DNA from 2 places in the Solibacillus ferritrahens genome. Region 2 is predicted to be linked to the other one. Evidence: riboswitches for the same ligand, from Rfam matches in the RefSeq annotation. Region 2 holds a riboswitch; the other holds the start of a gene.
What was found. Region 2 has a riboswitch for glycine ahead of gcvT (glycine cleavage system aminomethyltransferase GcvT). Riboswitches for the same ligand answer to the same signal wherever they lie in the genome.
Positions count from the first base shown of each region.

Region 1: it holds a riboswitch for glycine, as region 2 does, so the genes downstream of both, SNE38_RS04920 (amino acid permease) here and gcvT (glycine cleavage system aminomethyltransferase GcvT) in region 2, are expected to answer to the same signal.

Region 1 covers NZ_JAXCLE010000003.1:176,774-188,133, reverse strand. The annotation lists gene SNE38_RS04935 (GNAT family N-acetyltransferase) at 136-687, opposite strand; gene SNE38_RS04930 (helix-turn-helix transcriptional regulator) at 903-2,165, shown strand; gene SNE38_RS04925 (MFS transporter) at 2,178-3,386, shown strand; gene SNE38_RS04920 (amino acid permease) at 3,768-5,105, opposite strand; glycine riboswitch at 5,265-5,343, opposite strand; gene SNE38_RS04915 (MDR family MFS transporter) at 5,852-7,048, shown strand; gene SNE38_RS04910 (anti-sigma factor family protein) at 7,201-8,370, opposite strand; gene SNE38_RS04905 (RNA polymerase sigma factor) at 8,360-8,902, opposite strand; gene SNE38_RS04900 (DUF3997 domain-containing protein) at 9,100-9,540, shown strand; gene SNE38_RS04895 (hypothetical protein) at 9,581-9,847, opposite strand; gene SNE38_RS04890 (tetratricopeptide repeat protein) at 9,970-10,482, opposite strand; gene lepB (signal peptidase I) at 10,678-11,360, opposite strand, start outside.
Region 2 covers NZ_JAXCLE010000015.1:1,308-12,667, reverse strand. The annotation lists partial or broken gene SNE38_RS14175 (vitamin B12-dependent ribonucleotide reductase) at 1-622, opposite strand, end outside; gene SNE38_RS14170 (lipoate--protein ligase family protein) at 874-1,653, opposite strand; gene SNE38_RS14165 (rhodanese-like domain-containing protein) at 1,807-2,190, shown strand; gene gcvPB (aminomethyl-transferring glycine dehydrogenase subunit GcvPB) at 2,319-3,800, opposite strand; gene gcvPA (aminomethyl-transferring glycine dehydrogenase subunit GcvPA) at 3,793-5,139, opposite strand; gene gcvT (glycine cleavage system aminomethyltransferase GcvT) at 5,163-6,266, opposite strand; glycine riboswitch at 6,526-6,618, opposite strand; gene SNE38_RS14145 (shikimate kinase) at 6,748-7,260, opposite strand; gene SNE38_RS14140 (hypothetical protein) at 7,532-7,672, opposite strand; gene comGF (competence type IV pilus minor pilin ComGF) at 7,689-8,141, opposite strand; gene SNE38_RS14130 (pilus assembly FimT family protein) at 8,138-8,431, opposite strand; gene SNE38_RS19310 (prepilin-type N-terminal cleavage/methylation domain-containing protein) at 8,340-8,891, opposite strand; gene comGC (competence type IV pilus major pilin ComGC) at 8,904-9,215, opposite strand; gene comGB (competence type IV pilus assembly protein ComGB) at 9,234-10,313, opposite strand; gene comGA (competence type IV pilus ATPase ComGA) at 10,294-11,310, opposite strand.

The DNA of each region.
Region 1 (11,360 bases), on a different contig from region 2:
CCTGCTTTCCTTACCTATGTAAGTAATTTTAAATATCATTGAAAAATGATAACAGTTATTATACTGTTTAAATAACAAAAAGGTTTCATTTATTTACAAAAAATACCTCATCAAATTAATGATGAGGTCCATTCTTTACTTATATTCCCCTACCCATTCGTCTACCATCAAGCCATATACTGCATGATCAACATAATGATCGTACAGCCATTCCGCCTGACGAATCGTTCCTTCATGCATAAAGCTTAAACGCTCTGCAATGTGGCGGCTCTTCTTATTATCGACTGCAGCATGAATTTCCACTTTCTGAAGCTTATATTCGTGAAAGGCAATATCAATGATTCCTTTTACCGCGCGTGTCATTATGCCTTCACCTTGAAACTTTTCATCGAGAAAATAGCCAACCTCGCATTTTTTCAACGTCCAGTTAATCGTATTTATTGAAATTTTCCCGACAAATTGTCCTTTATAAAAAATCGCTGTGTCCAAACCTTCACGCTTTGCAAACTTTTCTAAATTCATTGCTGCAAATGCACGCGTATCTTCTACAGTTTTTGTATTGTCTACCCAACCAAGCCACTCACGCAAATAACTGCGGGAACGGTCAATAAATGCAAAAATTTCCTCTGCATCATTTTGCGTAATTAACTTTAATTGTATTTCATTATCCACTTCATAATAAAACATACGATCTCTCCTATCTAATCTCCCATTCAAAACAAAACTATCTTTTTTATTTCCTTATCATATAAGAGCAAGGTTATATTATGCAATAAAATAACGCTTTATTTTATACAATTGTGTAAGTCGGACCATTTATAGTTGTTCACAATTAATATTAATCAAAAAATTCACAATATTCCCCAACGTTATTTTGATAAAATAGAGTAAGAGGTGTTCAAATGAAAAGACAAGAGCAAACATGGGGAAAGCTTTTAAAATACTACAGACAGAAAAAGAAATTAAAACAAGATGAAGTAGCTTTAGGAGTGTGTACCCCTTCCTATTTAAGCCGCATTGAAAACGGCATCGTCATTGCAGAATATGATTTGTATGAACAGTTATTTGCAAATTTAAATATAGATTTTACAAACCTTCAGCATGATATTTCCGAACACACAACCTTTTTGGAATCTGTGTACGAAAAGCTTTTATCAAATGTTACTGTTTCGGAAAGTGATACGGTACTATTAACGACACTCATGCAAAATGAATACTCAATAGAACTTCAAATCACCGCCAAGCTTATTTACAGTCGATATTTGTATTCCATAAAAGAAGATACTGATGCAAGAAAGCTTTTGAATGAAATTGAACCAGTTGTCAGCTGGAAAAAAGATCGTATTACTGAACTATTTGTATCGATTACCGCATTTGGTCATTTATCATTTTCGGAATTTGACCTTTTAGCTGAAAAAGAACAGGATGCGCAATATTTAACTAACGTACATCCTTTTGAGCTTGCCAATTATCATTATCATCTCGCCTTTGCGAACCATCGCAGCTACAAATTTCACAAGGCTCTGCAGCATATTGAGCTTGCGGCACATTATTTTACTCATCAGTTTAAACCGTTATTTCAGTTGAAGCTGTACTCGATGAAAGGCGTTATTTATAATGATCTCCACCGATACCGCGAAGCATTACAGGAATATGAGGCGGGTATTGAGCTACTGGAAAATGTTGAATCGATTCAAACACCGATGCAGTGGAGCTCGCTTCATAATAACATCGCCTACTGCTACGAATGCCAGGATGATTTTCAAAAAGCGAGTGAACATTATGAAACGGCAAATCAATATGACGAAGATCTACATTCTGCTATTAACTGGATGCGCACATGTTATCAGAATAAAGATTTTACTCAATTAGAAAAGCTATTCCATCGGTATGAGGAACAGCTATTTTCAATCCAGCACCATATTTATCAGCGAAAACTTTTACAATATGCGATTCAGAACGAGCATATCATTCAAGGTCTAAAAGAGTTGGAAGAACAGGCTTTTCATCATTTTAATGAAGAGCAGTACTATGCGTTAACCCTTTTTTATGCCCCTCTATGGGGACAGTTTTATGAACAACTCCATGCCTATAAGCATGCTAGTCAATGTTATAAACAAGCTTTATTTGCAAGTGAAAAAGTACGACAACGAATGAGTAGCTAGGAGGGTGAATGTATGGAGTTAAGAAAAGAGTATTTTTATTTATGGTTTGGATTTGGCGTATCCAAGTTAGGGAGTTGGATTTATTTAATCGCGCTTAATCTAACGGTTTGGCATTTAACAGAGTCGCCTGCAGCCGTTGCAGGAATTTATATCATTGGTCCAATTGCCCGAATCCTTTGCAGCTTTTTTGCCGGCTCCATTGTAGACCGGTCCAATAAAAGGACGATTCTCATATTCAGTGATTTATCCCGTGCAGGTATTGTTTGTTTGATGCCTTTACTTACGGACATTTGGCTCATTTACTGCTTCATATTCCTTGCAAATATCGCAGTATGTTTTTCAAATCCTAGCAGTACATATATGATTACAAAGCTTGTACAGCCAAATGATCGTCTACGCTTCAACTCTATTAACGCTATGCTAGGCTCCGGAAGCTTTATGATTGGACCTGCTTTAAGTGGTGTAATCATTGCCTTTAGCAGTACTTCTACTGCGATGTGGATAAACGCATGCATGCTTCTTTTTAGTGCATGGATGATGTACTTACTGCCAAATGTTCAAGGCGAAATAACGAAATTATTGAAGACGATTACCCCTGCCGTTATTCGGGATGACTTTTATGTGGTCTGGAAATTTATACGAGAGAAAAAGGAAATTTTATACTTTTTTGTTTTATATTCAACCGCTCTTATGATCTGTTATTCACTTGATTCACAGGAAATGTCGTTTTTAAAGGATTTTCATAAAGTGTCTGATACTGCATACGGCATAATTGTTGGACTAACAGGAATTGGTGCCATCGTTGGTGGATTTATGGCTGCAAAATATGTCAAAAAACTATCGCTCATTTCATATATAGGAGCAGGCTTTTCATTAACTTTAGTATGCTATTTTGTGTTTTATTTTTCATCGAATCTGATTTTGGCCATCGCTTCTTTTATTTTACTAGGATTATTCATGGCATTTAGTAATGCGGGCTATGCAACTTTTTATCAGCAGACGATTCCAACTGAAATTATGGGCCGGTTTGGCAGTACATTAGGTTTAATCGAAAGTGTGATGCAAATATTGCTGACCTTGCTCATTGGTTTTTTAGCTGAACTCTATTCAATCCAGCTCATAACAAGTTTATTTGCTTTTATTGGCGTACTAATCGCCTGCTTTGTGTATGTTTATTTAATTAGAAATTCATTATTATTCGTACAGGAGGAGTTACAATGATCACTTATGAGGCCCTCTGTTTTTGCTGTAAAAAGCCCTTTCTATTGGTGGAAGGGACAACAAAATACCAAAAGTATAAACGGAATATGCGTGGCAAGTTTTCCTGTGACAGCTGCGACGTTAAAATCCATATGGAGGCAAGAAAGCACATGATGAGTAAACTAAAGTAGTTGAGATATTCGCCAGTTTTAAGCGGATATTCGCCAGTTCGATGGGAATATTCGCCAGTTCTATGCAGGTATTCGCCACTTCCCTTTATATATTCGACACTTTTTCTCTCTTAATCGTCACTCTTCATTTGATATTCGCCACTTTGGCCACGATATTCGTCAATTAATAAAAAAGGAGGCGCCTCGCAAATGCGGAGCGCCTTCCTTATATTTATTTTTTCCGAAATGCGTATAAAACAAATAGCATAATAAACCATAATGGCGTCAGCATAAGAGAAGTTCTTGTAGCCTCTGAAATCGCCATAATAATTAATAGAAATACGAAAAATGCTAAAACCACATAGTTCACAAACGGCGTTAATGGTGCTTTAAATATCGATTTCGCATGCAAATCCGGGTGGCGCTTTTTATAAATGATATGCGAGATTAAAATAATGCTCCACACCCAAATAAAGCAAATCGCACTGATTGTCGTTACAATACTAAAGGCATCATCCGGCATCAGATAGCTGAGCAGTGCACCAATTGATACGACTACTGAAGAAAATAATAACCCGTTTTGTGGAACGGCATTTTTATTTAATTTACCGAACGATTTCGGAGCCTGTTTCCCTTTACTTAAACTAAACAGCATACGGCTCGTTGAAAACATCCCGCTATTTCCTGCAGAGGCAGCTGATGTTAACACGACAAAATTAATAAGTCCTGCCGCAATCGGAATACCGACCAAAGCAAATACTTGAACGAACGGTGAGCTTGTCGCACTTAACGTATCCCATGGGTTAATCGTTAAAATAACGAATAGCGCACCTACGTAAAACAGTAATATACGGATCGGTATTTTATTAATGGCCGATGGTATATTTTTTTGCGGATTTTCCGTTTCAGCAGCTGCTACCCCGACTAATTCCACTCCAACAAATGCAAAGACAACCATTTGGAAAGCCATAAGGAAGCCAAATGCTCCGTTCGGGAATAAACCGCCATGCTCCCACAGATTAGACACTGCCACTTTCCCAGCATCTGTTTCAAATCCAATGATGAGCAATACAATCCCTATTGCAATAAGTGCGATGATGGTAACGATTTTGATAAGAGCAAACCAAAATTCCAGTTCACCGAATAATTTTACAGTCAGTAAATTTAAGATAAGTAAGACTACTAAACAGGCAATGGCCGGCACCCATTGCGGGATATCAAACCAGTATTGTGTATACATTCCGACCGCTATAATATCTGCCATGGCCGTCATAATCCAGCAGAACCAATATGTCCAGCCAGTAACGTACCCTGCCCAATCTCCTAAATATTCAGTAGCGAACTCCGTGAATGAAGCATAGCCCCCTTTTGATAATAGGAGCTCTCCAAGTGCCCGCATGACGAAAAATAAAGCTATTCCTACGATTAAATACCCGATGATTATTGATGGTCCTGCAAGTGAGATCGCTTTTCCTGATCCTAAAAATAGCCCTGTACCGATTGTTCCGCCAATCGCAATTAGTTGTACATGCCGATTTTTAAGATCGCGCTTGAGTTCATGTTGTTCCAAAACGAATTCCTCCAAAGGATAAGTATTTTGTCTGCCACAAGGACAGCGCAAAATAATAGGTAAATGTTCGCGGTTCATCCAATCATGTTTTCTGAAAATTAAAAAAGGAACTGATAATTCACCAGTTCCTGTAGATAAGAATAATAACGTCCCTTATTATTCCTGTCTTCTGTCCTTTTGCCTGAGATAATGAACCCTTCGGCGACGCGGTACACGCGCTCTCTCCAGAAACTGCTCCCGTCAGTAGTGCTATCCACGACGATCTTCGCTTGATATGTATGTAATTAATCCCTATTTGTTGTCGGCAACCTCCAACTCCAAACAGGTCGCTCACGATACTATTATTGTACAATAATTAATACTAACAACTATTTTGAGTGGATACAATGGTTAGAAGATAAAATTAAATTGAAACAAGCAATTTATCAATGTTTCCACTAAAATGTAAACCTATTACAGAATTTTCATCCTTAAAAAAGTATCCCACTGAAAATAATGAATATTTCATTTTCAGTGGGATATCTAAAAAACCACTCCATTAATCGATTTTAATAGTCGATTAGTTGAGTGGTTTTACTCGTTCAAATAGGAATATATGTTCTATTTATAGTGCTCGTCAAATAAAAGTAGTATTTACTCGTTTTTCATATTATTAGTATATCAAATTTTTTTATTAAAGTCTATATTTCCCATATTTTTAAATCTAAAATAAACCCATCGGCCGAAATAAATCAATGAGGTATTATATGGTTAAAAAAAATATATGGACACGCAATTTAAAGGTAAGACTTTGTGGAGAAACAATCTTTAATTTATTTTATTGGATGTATTTTCCCTTCATTGCGATTTACTTTAGTCAATCATTGGGGTTGGCTTGGGCAGGTGCACTGATGATGGTTCCACCCGTTCTCAGCCTAATTACCGGACTCATAGGAGGTTCATTTGCAGATAGATTTGGACGAAAAAGAGTGATGCTATGGGGCGTAGGTATTCAGTTTACTATGTTTATTCTATTCGCTATGTCTAGTATAATTTGGCTCGATTATTTTGCTTTTTTAGGAATTACAATAGGTAAGGGTCTTTATAAACCGGCAAGTGATGCGATGGTTGCAGATACAGTTTCAGCAGAATATAGAAAAGAAGTATTTGCCACATTTTTAACAGGAAGTAATTTAGGGGCAGTTATAGGTCCTATCTTAGGTGCATGGTTATTTTTTGATTACCGTGATTTGCTGCTATGGAGCTGCGCTATTGTACTGATGGTTTTCTTTTTATTTATCTATTTTTGGTTAGAAGAAACGCTAACTTGGACTTCAAATGAAGGTTTATTTTCACCAATAAAACAATTAAAAGACTACGTTATAATACTAAAGGACAATAAATTTTCTTATTATTTATTGGCAGGAATTTTCTCTGTTATTGCGATTATGCAATTAGATTTATACTTATCAGTTTATATTTACGATTACGTACCAAATCAGACAATCGTCTCATTTATAAACTTCGAGCTTTCCAGTAAAGACGTATTAGGTTATATGTTAGGACTAAATGGTATTTTATTTGTACTATTTGTTCTACCTATTACCAAATGGTTAAAAGGTTGGAGCGATAAGCAAGTGTTTATTTTAAGCTGTCTATTAGCAGGCTTTGGTATGTTTGCAGTGGGTTTTACAACAAATATATGGATCTTGTTATTTCTAACAATTATATTTACTTTTGGTGAAATTGTAAGAGCGCCTGTTCTATACAATTTTGTGAGTGAATATGCCCCCGAAAATGCAAGAGGACAGTATATGGCTGCATCCAACATGCAATTTACAATTGGACGTTTGTTGGCACCATTCACAGTTATTTTAGCGGCCTTTTTTGGACCACTAATTATTTTCAGTATTATTTTACTATGTGCGTTTATCAGTCTAGTTTTTTATATCAAGCTTTATTGAAGAGAGAGATTAACAATCCCTTTGAAATATTGTTGTGTTATTCTTTTGGAGCTTTTCTTTTAAATTAATTATAAAGAAATGAGATTTGGATAAGATTTTCACCAATACAAAAAACTCTCACCTAAATCGTATATTAAGTGAGAGTCTATTTTTTAATGTAAGTCTAATACAATTGGGTCAATTTGTTTGAATTTCTTTACAGGAGACGGCACTAATTTTAAATTAGATGGTATTTGTTCAAAATTTTCAAACTCGTATATATAAGTGCTACGACCTTTAATATATTTATGATCTCCTCTATTTAAACCGATTAAACGATTGTTATGCTCGATATACCAATATCTTGGCACCCTTTCAGGTTTACCCTCTGTAGATATTTTCACATTCATAGACCCTTTATCTATTTCTACCGAATCTATTGCATACGTCACGTCATTATATTGAAATGTTTGTAGTTGCGACGTATTCACATCCGTTTCAAATAAATCGAAAACATAGGCTTCCATTCGCAGCACTTCAAATGTTGATGGGGTCGTATACTTAGGAACAGATGTTGTATAAATCCTTTCACCTAATATTTCTGTACCGCCACCACTTGAAGAGTATTCCGGTATTAGCGGTTGTTCACCGCCTTTTGTTTTCCAAGTAGCTAAAATAAGTTGGCCCGTTTCATCACGAATGGCAAATTGCACCTTTGTTGTTACTGTGCCAAAAAAGTCATCTTGTGTAGATTCAATTTTAGGCTCATTTGCTACTTCTACATTTTTATACTTATTTAAAAACTGCTTATATAAGTTATTTTGCTCTTGCTGGTAATGTTCCTTAAATTTAACTCGGTAAATAATATCATAGTTTTCACCATTTTCTACAACTTTATCGATTGAAACGTCCAAAAATGCCTCATTATAATCTATGTCTTGTACTCTTTCTATAAGTCCTTCCTGCACGCTACTATTCGTTTCCGTTAATTGTGTTGGCTCATCAAACGGCTGCTGCGCCAATTCATTCGGTGTACGGTTCCAAGAATATAGCACAAAGCTCAGCATAATAACGGCTGCACTGATTACAATCATTTTTAAATTATGCCAAGATTTTTTATGTTTTTCATTCGTTTGAATACGTTGCATAATCGCATCAGCTTGGCTATTCGCCATTCTAGGTATATTGAGCTGTGCAATTAAACTCTTTTGCTCATTTAATAATTGTTCATATTCAAGTTGGCAATTTGTACAGGATTGCAAATGCGCTTCCATTTTATTTCGTTCTACCTCTTCTAAAAAACCTTCTACATAATCTTCTAGCAAATAAGAATTACATTTCATAAAAATAACCTCCTTTTTTCATTGAAATTGACCTAAGTTTTTTTTTACTTCGGTGTAACTTGTTACGGACATCATTTAAAGAAATTTGAAGTACTTCGCTTATTTCATCATAGCTTAGCTCATTTACATATTTCAGCAATATCACCATGTACTCAGTTTCATCCAACTGTTGAAGTAGTTGATCTAACTGCTCATTTCTTTCATGTAACAATAATATTTTTTCAGGATAATGACTATTCATTACCTCACTATCAATATGTATCATTTGCAGCTTATTTTTCCGTAAATAATCAAAACAATTATTAACTACAATTCTATATAGCCATGCATTAAAAGATCCTGTGTTCTTATACTTATGTAGGCTATAAAATACTTTTATAAAACTATCCTGTACGATGTCTTCCGCTGTAGCATGGTTTTTTACTATTCGTATAACAGTGATAAAAACTTTCTGCTCATAATGTTTGACAATATTGGTGAAATAATGACTTTCACCGTTCTTTATCCGTGTGACTAGTTCGTCCATATTCATTCGTTTCACCCCCTACTACTATAACGAAATAAAATTCATTTCCTCTCAAATTTTTCTTTTTTTTTTAATATTTAACTCATTTAATCGGGACAAGAAGAATACTTTAGCGTTTTCTTCAAGATTACAAGGAAGGAACTTATCCCCATTTTAAGCGTATTAAAATAAAGGACATAACACTTTGTAATGGAGGGACAACTTTGAAACATTTTATTCTATTAATCTTATCTTGTTTGATTTTATCCGGATGTGCGGGATTAGCAGATTATACAATTTCATTGGAGAATGGTTATCGAATTGATAGACTTTCAGCTCATCAAATTCAAATATACGGAGAAGAACCAGTAAATGATAGAAAGGAAAATACAATAAACTATTTGTATGTACCAGCTAAAGTGGCAGCTGTATGGTGGAATGAACAGTATATTATCGCAAAACAATTGCATTTAAAGTCAAACGGACGAGGTGTAGAAGAACCACCAAAAAAACCTAGCGATGCTGATTATTCTTATTGGATAATTGAAATGAATAAAAACGAAGTAAAAGGTCCCCTAACGTTAAAAGAGTTAGAAAGTGATTCAGAACAATTAGGTATTAACGTCGTCTTTACACCAATCGAAAAGCTAAAAAAGGAACCATAATTAAATAAGATTATTGAACAACCATTTGGAATATTTTTTGTTATTCTAAAGCCTCTTTAACTGTTATATCGCCTTTGTTATTTGACCAAATCTGAAATTTTTGTCCATCAATTTCAACTACCAATACGTATTCTGAAAACCATTCACCCCAAGAGCTTATATGATTTATCGTAATAATATTTTCAATGTCAGGATTATGTTCAATAACTTTATCTTTTACACTATTCATCATAATGTTTGGCACTAAAAAATAGGCAGCTATAATTATAATTACTATGCTGCTCAAACCGATTATTACCTTTTTCAAAATATCACCTCTAATGAGTGTTGCCAAACTTCGATTTAGAAACGTTTATAGGGTCTATTTTTTATACTTTTTGATTTTGTTTTATTTAAGCACGCTTTTATATAAGTACAAATTTTTACAACCTATTTCCATACTTCATCTAATTTATCAACATAGAAATTGATAGCTTTTTTATAACTAAGTATTTCAGAGTCTGTTGTAGTATCTAGCAGGCATTTCAATAAAATTTCCATCGCTTTTCTATGATCGTTTAAATTATACAGGGTCATTGAATAAAATACTTGAATTGCTCTGTTGTTTGGAAATAATTCGATTCCGTTTAGGAATGTACTTTTTGATTTTTCGTATTCCCCTAATGTTCTATATGTACTTCCAAGTCCCAATATTGCTCCTTCTAGATCTTGACCAGATAACCCTATTTTAATAGCCCTTTCATAAAAGGGTACTGCTTTTGATTCTTCTCCTAAAACATCAAAACTCCAAGCGCATTGATAATTAACATACGCATTATCAGGGTATTCCTCAACAATTTTTAAAAGTAATTGATTGGATTCTTTCTTTTTATTATCTTTTCGTAATTCAAGTGCTCTTATAAGCTTTTCTTCTTTCAATGTAAATAACCCCTTTTCATACATTTAATAAAGATCCTTCTTTCACTAAAGTACACAGTTAGTAGAATTATAACTTTCTCATAGCGTCATTGGGTACTTACTGTTCATAAGCAGCCAACACACCCCCTACTCAATTGAACGGGGGGTGTGTTGGTTTCCTAACTTTTCATTTGGGAACGTTATTTAATATTAAGATGTATCTATTATTCATTTTAGGATTTACTTTTTATAGCCTAACACTTTACCTTGAATATTTCCTTCGGGTAATAAACCGAAATCTTTACTGTCCGTTCCTCTCCACCACATATCAACTAACACAAAAACAGTATTATCCTCAACCTTAATTGGTTCCATTGAAGTATTGAAGTAGTTTTCCATTTCTTCTTTGTTAATATTCTTTAAGTTAATTGTTTCAAAATATTCTTCTTTTGTTAATCCTAAGCTCGTTGCCACACTATAGAACGTATCTAATTTTTCGTCATTAATATAAACTTGCCCACCTTTAATTTTTACGGTTTCATTGGGCAATCCGACAACTCTTCCTAAATACATTTTGGGAAGATTCTTATTCTTTTCAAGTTCGGAATCAAGCATCTGATAATAAATGACATCACCTCTTTGCAGTTTTCCACTGTATGGCTCCACAACAAGTTCAGAATGTGACATTGTATTAAAGTCGTGATTTCCTCTATCCATAGCATCCGAATTCCATTCAACTAATAAATGTGATTCTTGAGGTGTAACAGTTCCCAATACTTCAGAAGTATTCTTATCAGTAATTGTATTTGTAGTTGCCACATTTCCTTGACTACAACCAACTAAAATAAAGATTGGTAATAGCACAGTTAAAAGTCTTATCTTAAGCACTCCTTCTTTGAAAGTGTTATTTAAATTATTCACTA
Region 2 (11,360 bases):
TTACTTGCTTACGGTGGTCACTGATCCCTTCTCGCGAGTCTGCTACAAATGGCATTACGTAACAGTTGAAGAATGTTACTTCTGTTTCCGAGCCCGCACCATAAATTACTCGTCCTGCTGGAATGAAGTTCATCGACACAAGCTGTTCGTAAAACTTCTCGAACCATTCTGTGCGCTTTTCTTCCGTTTTTTCTACAGATGCCAAGCCTGTTGCATTTCGCTTTGCAATCTGCTCATAGAAAATTTCCAAAGGCTTTTCAATAATATCTAAAGAGCGCTCGATTATTCCTGTTGTCTGCTCTTCTCCCTCTAGTACGTGGCGATAATCCTCTTCAATTTCAATAAGTGCACTCTTCTTATCGAGATCAATTGATTGGATAATGCCCAGTCCACGTGCCGGGAATTTGGGATCCTGCTTTACTGTCAGTACAACAAAATCTCCTGCTTTTAATGTTTTCTTTTCCGTATCCTTAAAAGAATAACGGTCAATCATGACAAGACGCGACACACCTTTATGTGTAATATGCATATCAGGTGTAATCGGATGAACTTGAGGAAATTGCTTAATATCCTGATTTAATTGATTGAATGGGATGGATTGTTCTAAAACACTTACCACCATGCAAGCCCCCTTTGAACGCTATTTAATAATTTTAACTTTCCCAACAAAAACGAGAATCAAACACCATATCTTGTGTTTGATTCATTAGGACTATCCCATATGTTGAGTTATATATAATTCCTTAAAAAAGATTACACCAAATTTTTTTTTCAATCAAGGGTTGATTTTTTTCAGTTTATGTTAAATCCCTATATATCAACGTTTCGAGTATCAAAATTTTTTTCTTAAAAATAAAAACAAGTGTTCGTAAACTATTTTTTGAAATTCCAGGCATCTGTTAAATATTTTTTTTGCATTAACTGTTCCACATATTGCTGTTGCTTTTCGTTTATTTCATATGGAGTCAGCTCTATATTTAGTGCCTCTTCAAACCCCTTTGAAAATGCATTTACACATTGCTCAATTGTAAAGGGAATATCAACAAACTGGTTCATCGCAACTGCCTTTTCAGGTAATTTTTTTCGCATTCTTTCTTTTGCCTCATCAGAATCAAAATTAAATACCGATAACAACAATTCCTCATTTAAATCCAATAATATTGCACCATGCTGTAATATGACACCTTTTTGACGTGTTTGTGCACTGCCTGCCACCTTTTTCCCTTCTACAACAAGCTCATACCAGCTCGAAGCATCAAAGCAAACTGCACTTTTCGGCTTTTTTAGATCATCCAGCTGTTCCTTTGTTTCAGGTACGCTAAAATAGGCGTTTAACCCTAGCTGACGGAATCCTTGTAAAATCCCTTCACTAATAACACGATATGCTTCTGTTACCGTCTCAGGCATATTTGGATAGCTTTCGGATACAATCACCGAATAAGTTAGCTCCTGGTCATGTAAAACAGCACGTCCACCTGTAGGACGGCGAATAAAGCCTAAGTTTTGGTTTTGAACAGCTTGTAGATTAATATCTTTATGTACTTGCTGGAAGTAGCCAATTGATAAAGTTGCAGGGTTCCATTCATAAAATCGAATGACAGGAGGGATTTCTCCTTCACTGTGCCAATCCAGTAAGGCTTCATCTAATGCCATATTATATGCCGAGCTGCATGGACCGGAATTAATAAAATACCATTGTTTTTTCACAATTTCTCGCCTCCAATAATTCATTTTAACAAACTGGCTCGACTAACTCTAGTTCATCTCTTATAATAGAAAGTACAGAAAGAAAGGGGCAATATCGCTGTGACAATTTTATACACGATTCTAGCAATTTTAGTCGTAATCGTTGCTTACGTAGTAATCAATTCAATGCGATTGAAAAAAGCGGTAACAAATTTAACGCAAGAGCAATTTATTGAAGGCTATCGTAAAGCACAATTAATCGATTTACGCGAACCTAAAGAATTCGAAGCTGGCCATATTTTAGGCGCTCGAAACATTCCTATGACGCAATTCAACACACGTCATAAAGAAATACGTCCTGACCTACCTGTATACCTTTACTGCCAAAACTCTGGCCGTAGTGCACGAGCAGCGCTATCTTTAAAGAAAAAGGGTTATAGCCAACTTTATCAATTACAGGGTGGCTTTAAAACTTGGACAGGTAAAGTAAAATCGAAAAACTAATCTTAAAGGCTCTCTAAATAATTAGAGGGCTTTTAATTATGAGTTTCTACTATTATAAAGTGAATTGTAAGAAGTCTAACATCTCCATTAGAAAAAGGGTCAGAATTTCTCTGACCCTTTTGAAAATTTTACGACACTGTTACTTGTTCTTGTTTTTTATAGCGTAACACTGGCGTTCTTGCAGCACGTGTTTCATCTAGACGATTGACAACTGTCGTATGAGGTGCTTCTTGAACTAGCGCTGGATTATCAATTGTTTCTTGCGCAATTTGAATCATTGCATCACAGAATGCATCTAAAGTTTCTTTCGATTCTGTTTCAGTCGGTTCAATCATAATTCCCTCTTCTACATTTAATGGGAAGTAGACTGTTGGTGGATGATATCCGAAGTCAAGTAGGCGTTTGGCAATATCCAGCGTACGTACGCCTAATTTCTTCTGGCGACGCCCCGATAAAACAAACTCATGCTTACAATGACGGTTATACGGTAAATCATAATGCTCTTCCAAACGGCGCATCATATAGTTTGCATTTAATACTGCATATTCAGTAACAGCTTTCAAGCCATCTGGTCCCATTGTACGGATATACGTATACGCACGAACATTTATACCAAAGTTTCCGTAATAAGGTTTTACACGACCGATTGACTGTGGACGGTTGTAATCGAAGTGGTATGTTCCATCTTCTTTTTTCACTAGTACTGGTTTTGGTAAGAATGGAATTAAATCCGCTTTTACACCGACAGGACCTGAACCTGGACCACCACCACCGTGTGGGCCAGTAAATGTTTTATGCAGATTCAAGTGAACACAGTCAAAGCCCATGTCACCAGGACGCGCTTTACTCATAACCGCATTTAGGTTTGCGCCATCATAGTAAACTTTACCGCCAACACCGTGAACAATATTTGCCATCTCTATAATATTTTCTTCGAATAAACCTAAAGTATTTGGGTTTGTCAGCATTAATGCTGCTGTATCTGGTCCAACTACACGGCGTAAATCTTCTAAATCAACTAACCCGTCTTCACCTGATTTAATGGTAATTGTTTCAAAGCCTGCAACAGTTGCAGAAGCTGGATTTGTACCATGTGCTGAATCCGGAACAATTACTTTATTTCGGTGTCCTTCACCATTGGCCTCATGGAATGCACGAATCATCATCAGCGCTGTCCATTCACCATGTGCACCTGCTGCAGGTTGTAGCGTTACTTCATCCATACCTGTAATTTCCTGTAGGGATGTTTGTAAATCGTACAGTAATTCCATTGCACCTTGAACTGTTGACTCATCCTGTAATGGATGAATATTAGCGAAACCAGAAAAACGTGCAACTGTTTCGTTAATTTTTGGATTGTATTTCATTGTACAAGAACCTAATGGATAGAACCCTGAATCCACACCGTGGTTACGGCGGGAAAGTGCTGTATAGTGACGCATAATGTCCAATTCAGAAACTTCAGGTAGTTCAGCTGCTTCTTGACGTACTAAATTTGATGGAATAAGCTCCTCAAGATCAAAATTAGGAACATCCAGTGGCTCTAAGTTATAACCGATACGGCCTGGTTTTGTAATTTCGAAAATGAGTGTTTGGTTTTCGTTATTCATTATAAGCCCCCATTTCTGCAACTAGTGCATCAATTTCTTCTTTTGTACGTATTTCAGTAACAGCGATTAGTGCGTGGTTTTCCAATTCCGGGTAAACTCGCCCTAAATCAAATCCTCCGATGATACCTTTTTCAATTAACGCTTTATTTAATTGTGTTACGTTATGTTTTGTATTTACTACGATTTCATTGAAGTGTGCACCTTTATATACAACTTCGAAGCCAGCTGCTTCAAAGGCGTTTTTTGCATAACGTGTTTTCACGATATTTTGTTTTGCCATTTCTTGCATACCCTGTTTTCCAAGTGCTGTCATTGCAACTGAAGAAGCAAGTGCAAGTAACGCTTGATTTGAGCAAATATTTGATGTCGCTTTATCACGACGAATATGCTGTTCACGTGCTTGTAATGTCAATACGTAACCACGACGTCCATCTTGGTCCACTGTTTCCCCAACTAAACGACCTGGTACTTTACGCATTAATTTAGTCGTAACTGCGAAATAACCGCAGTGTGGACCACCGAATGCTTCCGAAATACCGAATGGCTGTGCGTCGCCAACTGTAATGTCCGCTCCTAATTTCCCTGGAGGTGTTAATACCCCAAGTGCTAATGGGTTTGCCGACACGATAAATAATCCTTTTGCTTCATGTGTGATATCTGCAAGAGGCTGTAAGTTTTCAATTTGCCCGAAGAAGTTTGGATATTGCACAATAACGCCAGCTGTTTGTTCATCAATTAATCCTTTTAACGCTTCAACATCTGTTACACCGTCTTTTGTTGGAATCGTTACAACATCAATTGATTGACCATATGCATACATCGTTACAACATCTTTATACTCTGGGTGTACTGCTCCAGAGACTAATAGTTTTTTACGGCGAGTATGACCTGCTGCAAGCATTCCTGCCTCCGCCAATGCTGTTCCACCATCATACATAGAGGAGTTCGCGATATCCATACCTGTAAGTTCAGCGATCATTGTTTGGAACTCAAAAATCGCTTGTAGCTCGCCTTGGGAAATTTCTGGTTGGTATGGTGTATAGGCTGTATAAAACTCTGAACGGGAAATAACATGATCGACAATTACCGGCTTGTAGTGATTATAAACACCTGCACCTAAAAACGATACATTGCTGGCAGTATCTTTATTTTTGCCTGCTAGTTGCAATAATTCCTTCATTAAAGCTGCTTCTGATTTAGCAGGTTTAATATTATAGTTTCCTTGGAAGCGAACTTTTTCTGGGATATCTGCAAAAAGTTCATCGATTGTTGCAACTCCGACGCGATCTAACATTTCTTGCTTATCTTGTTCCGTCATTGGTAAATAACGATGTTTCATTGTTAACCCTCTTTTCAAAAGTATTATTTTGTACGTTTATAAAACGGTTTTTCCACAATTACAGCTTTAGCTCTATTTTTACGAATTTCAACTTCCAACTCAGTTCCGACTTCAGCGAATTTTGCGTCAATTAAAGCTAAACCGATGTTGCGTTTTGTCATCGGAGATTGCGTACCAGTTGTAACTTCTCCAATTTCTACCCCATCTTTGAATACTTTATATCCAGTACGTGGAATCCCTTTATCTATCATCTCAATACCTACTGATTTACGAGCTAGACCTTTTTCTTTTTGGTCAATTAATGCTTGTTGTCCAATAAATTGTGGCTCTTTAGCTAATTTCACTGCAAACCCAATCCCAGCTTCAAGTGGGTTAATATCTTTAGAAAGTTCCTGACCGTATAATGGGAGGCATGCTTCAAATCGTAATGTATCGCGGGCACCTAATCCTGCTGCAATAACACCTTTGTCCTTACCTGCATCCAAAATTTTATTCCAAAGTTCGATAATAGCTTCCGGTGTACCGTAAATTTCAAATCCATCTTCACCTGTATAGCCGGAGCGAGATACAAGTACCGATTGTCCAGCTACATCCACATTGTCTTTGAATTTGAAATATTTAATCGCTGCCAAGTCTTCCGTCGTTAACGTTTGTAGCAATTCCTCTGCTAATGGACCTTGGAGTGCAATTTGAGCATATTTATCGGAAGCGTTTGTTACTGTAACATTGCCTTCTACATGTTTTTGCAACCATTCGAAGTCCTTTTCAATATTAGAGGCATTGACACATAGTAAATATCGTTCATCTGCTAAACGATATGTTAATAAATCATCTACAACTCCGCCATCTTCATAGCAAAGTGCACTGTATTGTGCTCCACCAACTACTATTTTGGAGATATCATTCGTCAGCATTTTTTGTAAATATGATAATGCATCTGTGCCTTCTACAAAAATTTCCCCCATATGTGAAACATCAAAAAGACCAGCACGGTTACGGACTGCATCATGTTCTTCTTTTATAGAAGAAAATTGTACAGGTAATTCCCACCCACCAAAGTCAATTGTTTTCCCACCATATTTTGCGTATTCATCAAATAGTGGAGTACGTTTTAATTCATTTGTCATGTCATTTCCTCCTTAAAGTTTTATGTTTTAACCTTTTTAAAATTGTTATGGGGAATGAATATTACAATGTGCGGTACAGCTAGCTGCCTTTTTTAGAAAACGTTTTTTTCCATAAAAAAAGACAGAGGAATCCCTTTTAATGAGATTCTCTGTCCTTGCACCTGAAAGTTACACCTAAATTTGATACGCTATCACATTTTAGGCTTTCCCCTTTGGTGGCTGCCAGTAACTTGTACTATAACAGCGCTCTCCAGAGTTGCGTCAAATACGAGTCTTTTTGCCTGAGAGATTCATAGCAGCGCTATTTGCTCCTTCGGCGACGTGACATCACGTTCTCTCCCCGTATCATCATCCGCGCTAGTTTTTCAACTAATTTAAATTTACTGTACTCTTAGCAATATCCTAACATTGAATGTATTGAAAACGCAATCTTTTTTTAATTTTACTTAATAAGCGAACGTTATTGGTTTTTATTAAATAATCATTCGCTTTTAAGTCTATTTACTTGGAAAGCAATGTATTCAACTATTTGTCTTAATGATCTTCCTACAGTCAGTACTTGTATATGGCTCGCTTCTCGATAAGCCTTTCTACGGCTATGGTACAGTTCTTCTAACTCTTGTTCTGATGAAGTTTGTACAATGGGACGATTTTTATCATTACGAATTCGCATATAAATATCTTCAAATTTGGCGTCCAGGAAAAAGACGAGCCCTGTTCTCCGCATAATTTTCCGATTTTCTCCATTAACAGCTACCCCACCGCCTGTTGAAATAATGCATGCTTCATCACGGAATTTTTTTAAAAATTCCGTCTCTATTTTTCGAAAATGTGCTTCCCCGTATTGTTCGAAGATTTCCGGAATTGTCATTCCTTGTTGTCGAACGATTTCATGGTCCATATCATAATAGGGCATCTTTAAGTAATAGCTTAATCTTCTGCCAATCGCACTTTTTCCGCATCCCATAAATCCAACTAAATATATTTTTCGCATGCTGTTCACCTTCTTCTAATTACGAACTACTTTTCCATAGCACCTCAACTTCAATATATCAAAAAAGGTAGTATACTTAAATGTGAAAATGCAGTTTTGTATGTGTTACTTATTACTTCCCATTACCAATGCTTTCGTGACTCTCACCTTAAGTATTTCTTACCCACTTTTTAATAATTGCTGAGATATTAACTTCCTTCATTTGAAATTTATACTGCCAACCGCCTCTATTTTTGGAGGCGAGAGACAATTGTTGAAAGAAGTCGAAACTTCATTGAGTATTTAGTATGTTTATCGTAGCACGAACGTAAATAGATTCCAATGAATTATAAAATTTTAATTGTGCAAAATACGCATTTGAATATAAAATGGCAGATCCAGTAACGACGAATAATAATAGAATTGCTAGCATAAATAATGCCCCTTTTTCATTTCGGACCCAATGGTAACACGAGGGATCTTTCTCTTTCCGTTCCATCCTGCATCACCACTTTCATTTTTAGATCATTGCCCACTCCTTCTAGATGCCATTTATCAACAAATGGCAATAGAATCTCATTCCCCCCTTTATTAGACCTTTTCCGCAGATGCAACTCTGATTTATCAAAGACAAATAACCGGTCTTTTGGATCATTTAACATTTCAAGCTGAAGTGTACTGGAATTATACAATTTTCCGGATATCGAATTCATATTGTATTGATGCAGGTCGTAGACAAAAAACTCCCAATTCACTTCATTCTTCATCTTCTTTATTTGTTGGATATCATGTACCCAGATTAGGATTAGTAAACTGATCGAGGCGAACAAACCGAAAACCGTTAACTGAAATAAACTCTCCAACAGTGTAAATCCTGACTCATTTAACCGAGCTCGCCTCATATGCATTTCTCCTCTTCCATACCGTTCTTATCGAACAATACACAAACATACTGGCCGTCATAGGTCCAATGAAAAACGGTTTGGTCGATTTCCTGAATACCGTCAGATTGCCCGTATCTCTTATACTTTAACGCACCAATAAAGGCGACCTCAGCAGCATGGGTCTTCAATTTTTGATCGGCTATCTGCTGTTTCATATTATAAGTAAGGGGAATTATTGTTGAAGTCAGGAAAAATAGAATGACGACTGCTAAAAGTGTTTCCACAAGCGTTAGGCCTCCCTGTGTCATGAAAAACCTCCTTTTCTAAAATTCTTGCTTTCCCAATATTTACAGAGTATTGATAGCTCACATTTTCAAAATGGTACATAATCCGCCCAAACGCATTCGTATTTCCTTCCGTATTAAAGATAAGCCTTGAGTTCGGGGTGGTTATGAATATTTCAATGTGATTAGGTACCATCTGTTCATATATAACGCCCTCTTTATTCCTTTCTTTTATACGAATTCTACGACAATTGACGATTTCAAAACTATGTGGATTTTCTTTTTCGATAGAAATCAATTGCGTCATTCTTATTAATAGCTCATTTTGATTCATTAATTGTTTTTCTGTATAATCTAAAAATGGTTTATGTGAAAAAAGGAGAATTGCTGTACTTACAACTAAAAAAATCGAGAGAACAACGAGCATTTCCATTAAAGTAAATCCTTTTTCATTCGTTAGAACTGATTTCACTTTTAACTTCATCGTTATTACCGGTCAACTGCTCGAAGTAGGAGCAATCACTTTGCCATTCTCTATTAGAATTTTCGTATTATCCGGGCATCTTAAATCTTCTTCCATCACATAGCTCTCTTCTATTAAGTCAGCAACGGAGCTTGGGTATTCCTTATGATTTAACTTATAAGCTTCGACTTGTCCTTGAAGCATTAAAATATAGGCATCGCAGCCTTTTTCATCTATTGATGCAAAATGTTTTGATACATTCGGAATTGTCACTAAAATCAGTATGGAAATAATCAACAGTACTACTAGCATTTCAACTAGCGTAAACCCTTTTTCATTTTTCATCATCTATTCCACCTTTCCTTAAATAAATTCAATTACGTCATACATTGGAATTAAAATACTTAAATAGGCAGCAATAACACAAATAGCAATAATTATAAAAAGTAATGGTTGAATGATTGCCAGTAACCGTTCAATAATTTTCTGAAGTTTTTCATCGAGTAGCTCACAATATAAAACCAATTCACGGCCCAATAAGCCACTCGCCTCGCCGTGGGCAATAAAATGTTCAAACTTCGGATAAAAATAGCCTACAAGCACGACAGCACCCGACAAAGACTCACCAATAAGAATACGTTCTTGTAAAGTTTGGGCAATATATGCTATTTGTTTTTGATGTTGCTGGGATTTTAAATAATCGAATGCATCTTGGAGAGAAATTCCTGCCAACAATAGATTGCCTAAATGACGTGAAAACTGTCTTGTTAATATCAATCGCCAAAATAAGCTGAAGAATGGAATCTTAAATAACAAATGGAGCTGTATGTCGATGCGTTTCTTCCTAACATAGAAAATAAAAATTATCAGTAGACAGCATAAAGAAATGCTACCTGCAACAATATAGTCAGGCATATGAAGGAAAAAAGCCGACCATTGGATACTTGCTGACTTCTCCCCTTGTCCACGCGAGGCTACGACTGAAGCCATATTCGGCAAGAAATACGTACGAAATGCAAAAAACAACAGTATTAAAAAGGAAAATAACACTATTGGATATGAAACTACTTTTAATAATTTCATTTTCGCCTGTTGTTGGAATGTAAGGTGCTTCGAGACTATTTCAATTGCTTCGCTCAATCTACCGGTCACTTCCGCCATTTCGATTGATACTAAATATTGATCGCCCAACCGAAGAAACTGAAAAACTTGCGTTACACTCCCTCCGTTTTGCAATATATTCGATATTTCCAGTTGAACTGGTTCATAATGCTTTACATGATAAGGAAGCAGCATTTCAATACTATGTGCAAATGTATAGCCTTCATTTAGTAATGTAGAAATACGTTGAAGTAATGTAGGAAATTCGGAAGGTTTAATTATTGGTTTTTGAAATAATGGGAATGGAATGGACGAAAATTTTTTATTGAGAAGTAAATTCATAATCTTCTCCTTTTAATAATGCTTTTTGTCCAGCTATTGTTTGATGATAAGGTAATGAAAAACGGTTTCCTTCTAAAATAGATTCTATCGCCCTCTGTAATTGTTCTTCAGTCAGAAATTCAAAAACTGCTTTATACCCTTGTTCATTAGTTTCGACTAGACGCTGTGAAATGACGGCTTTAAGCATTTGCCTCATTTCCTCATATGAGATGGATAAATCCTGAAGCCTGTATAAACAATTGACGGTATCTTTTGCGTGAATTGTTGAGATAACTAAATGCCCTGAAAATGCAGCTTCCATCGCAACCTTTGCTGTTTCCTGATCACGAATTTCCCCTAGCATAATCACTTCCGGGGAGTGCCTCAGTACTGCTTTCAAACCAGCAGAATACGTAATGCCTGCCCTTTCATTTACTTGAACCTGCAGTAGGTAATCTTGTGTACTTTCCACGGGATCTTCAATCGAAATAACATGTCGAGAAAGATGTTGAGCACAATATTGCAACAACGAATATAAAGTTGTCGTCTTCCCACTGCCGGTCGCACCACTAATCAATATTAACCCACTATCCAAACGGGCTAGCCTATCTAGATGTCGAACGCTTTCATGAAAATGACATAATGTTTTTAAGGGGACTGTATGATTTTGACGCAATAAACGAATCGCCAAACTCTCTTTGTAAAAGCTAGAAGGTAATGTAGAAATTCGGAAGGCATACATCGATTGACCGATAAACTTTTGGAACGCACCACTTTGGGGTTTTCTTTTTTCGCTAATATCGAGGGATGACAAAAATTTAAAGTAGGAAATCATCCTTATGGCAAGTTCATTCGGAATTTCAGTGGCTTTTTCGAAACGTCCGTACTTCCTTAGCAGTACATCAAAACATTCCTCTCTTGGATTTAAATGAATATCTGTCGCATCAAGCTTTGCTGCACTCGACAAAAGCTCTAAACATTTTTGCTCAATTATAGATTGCTGTTCGATAGTAATCACCTCGTTTAAGTTGATATCTTCAATCTATTAATATTATAAATCCGTCTATT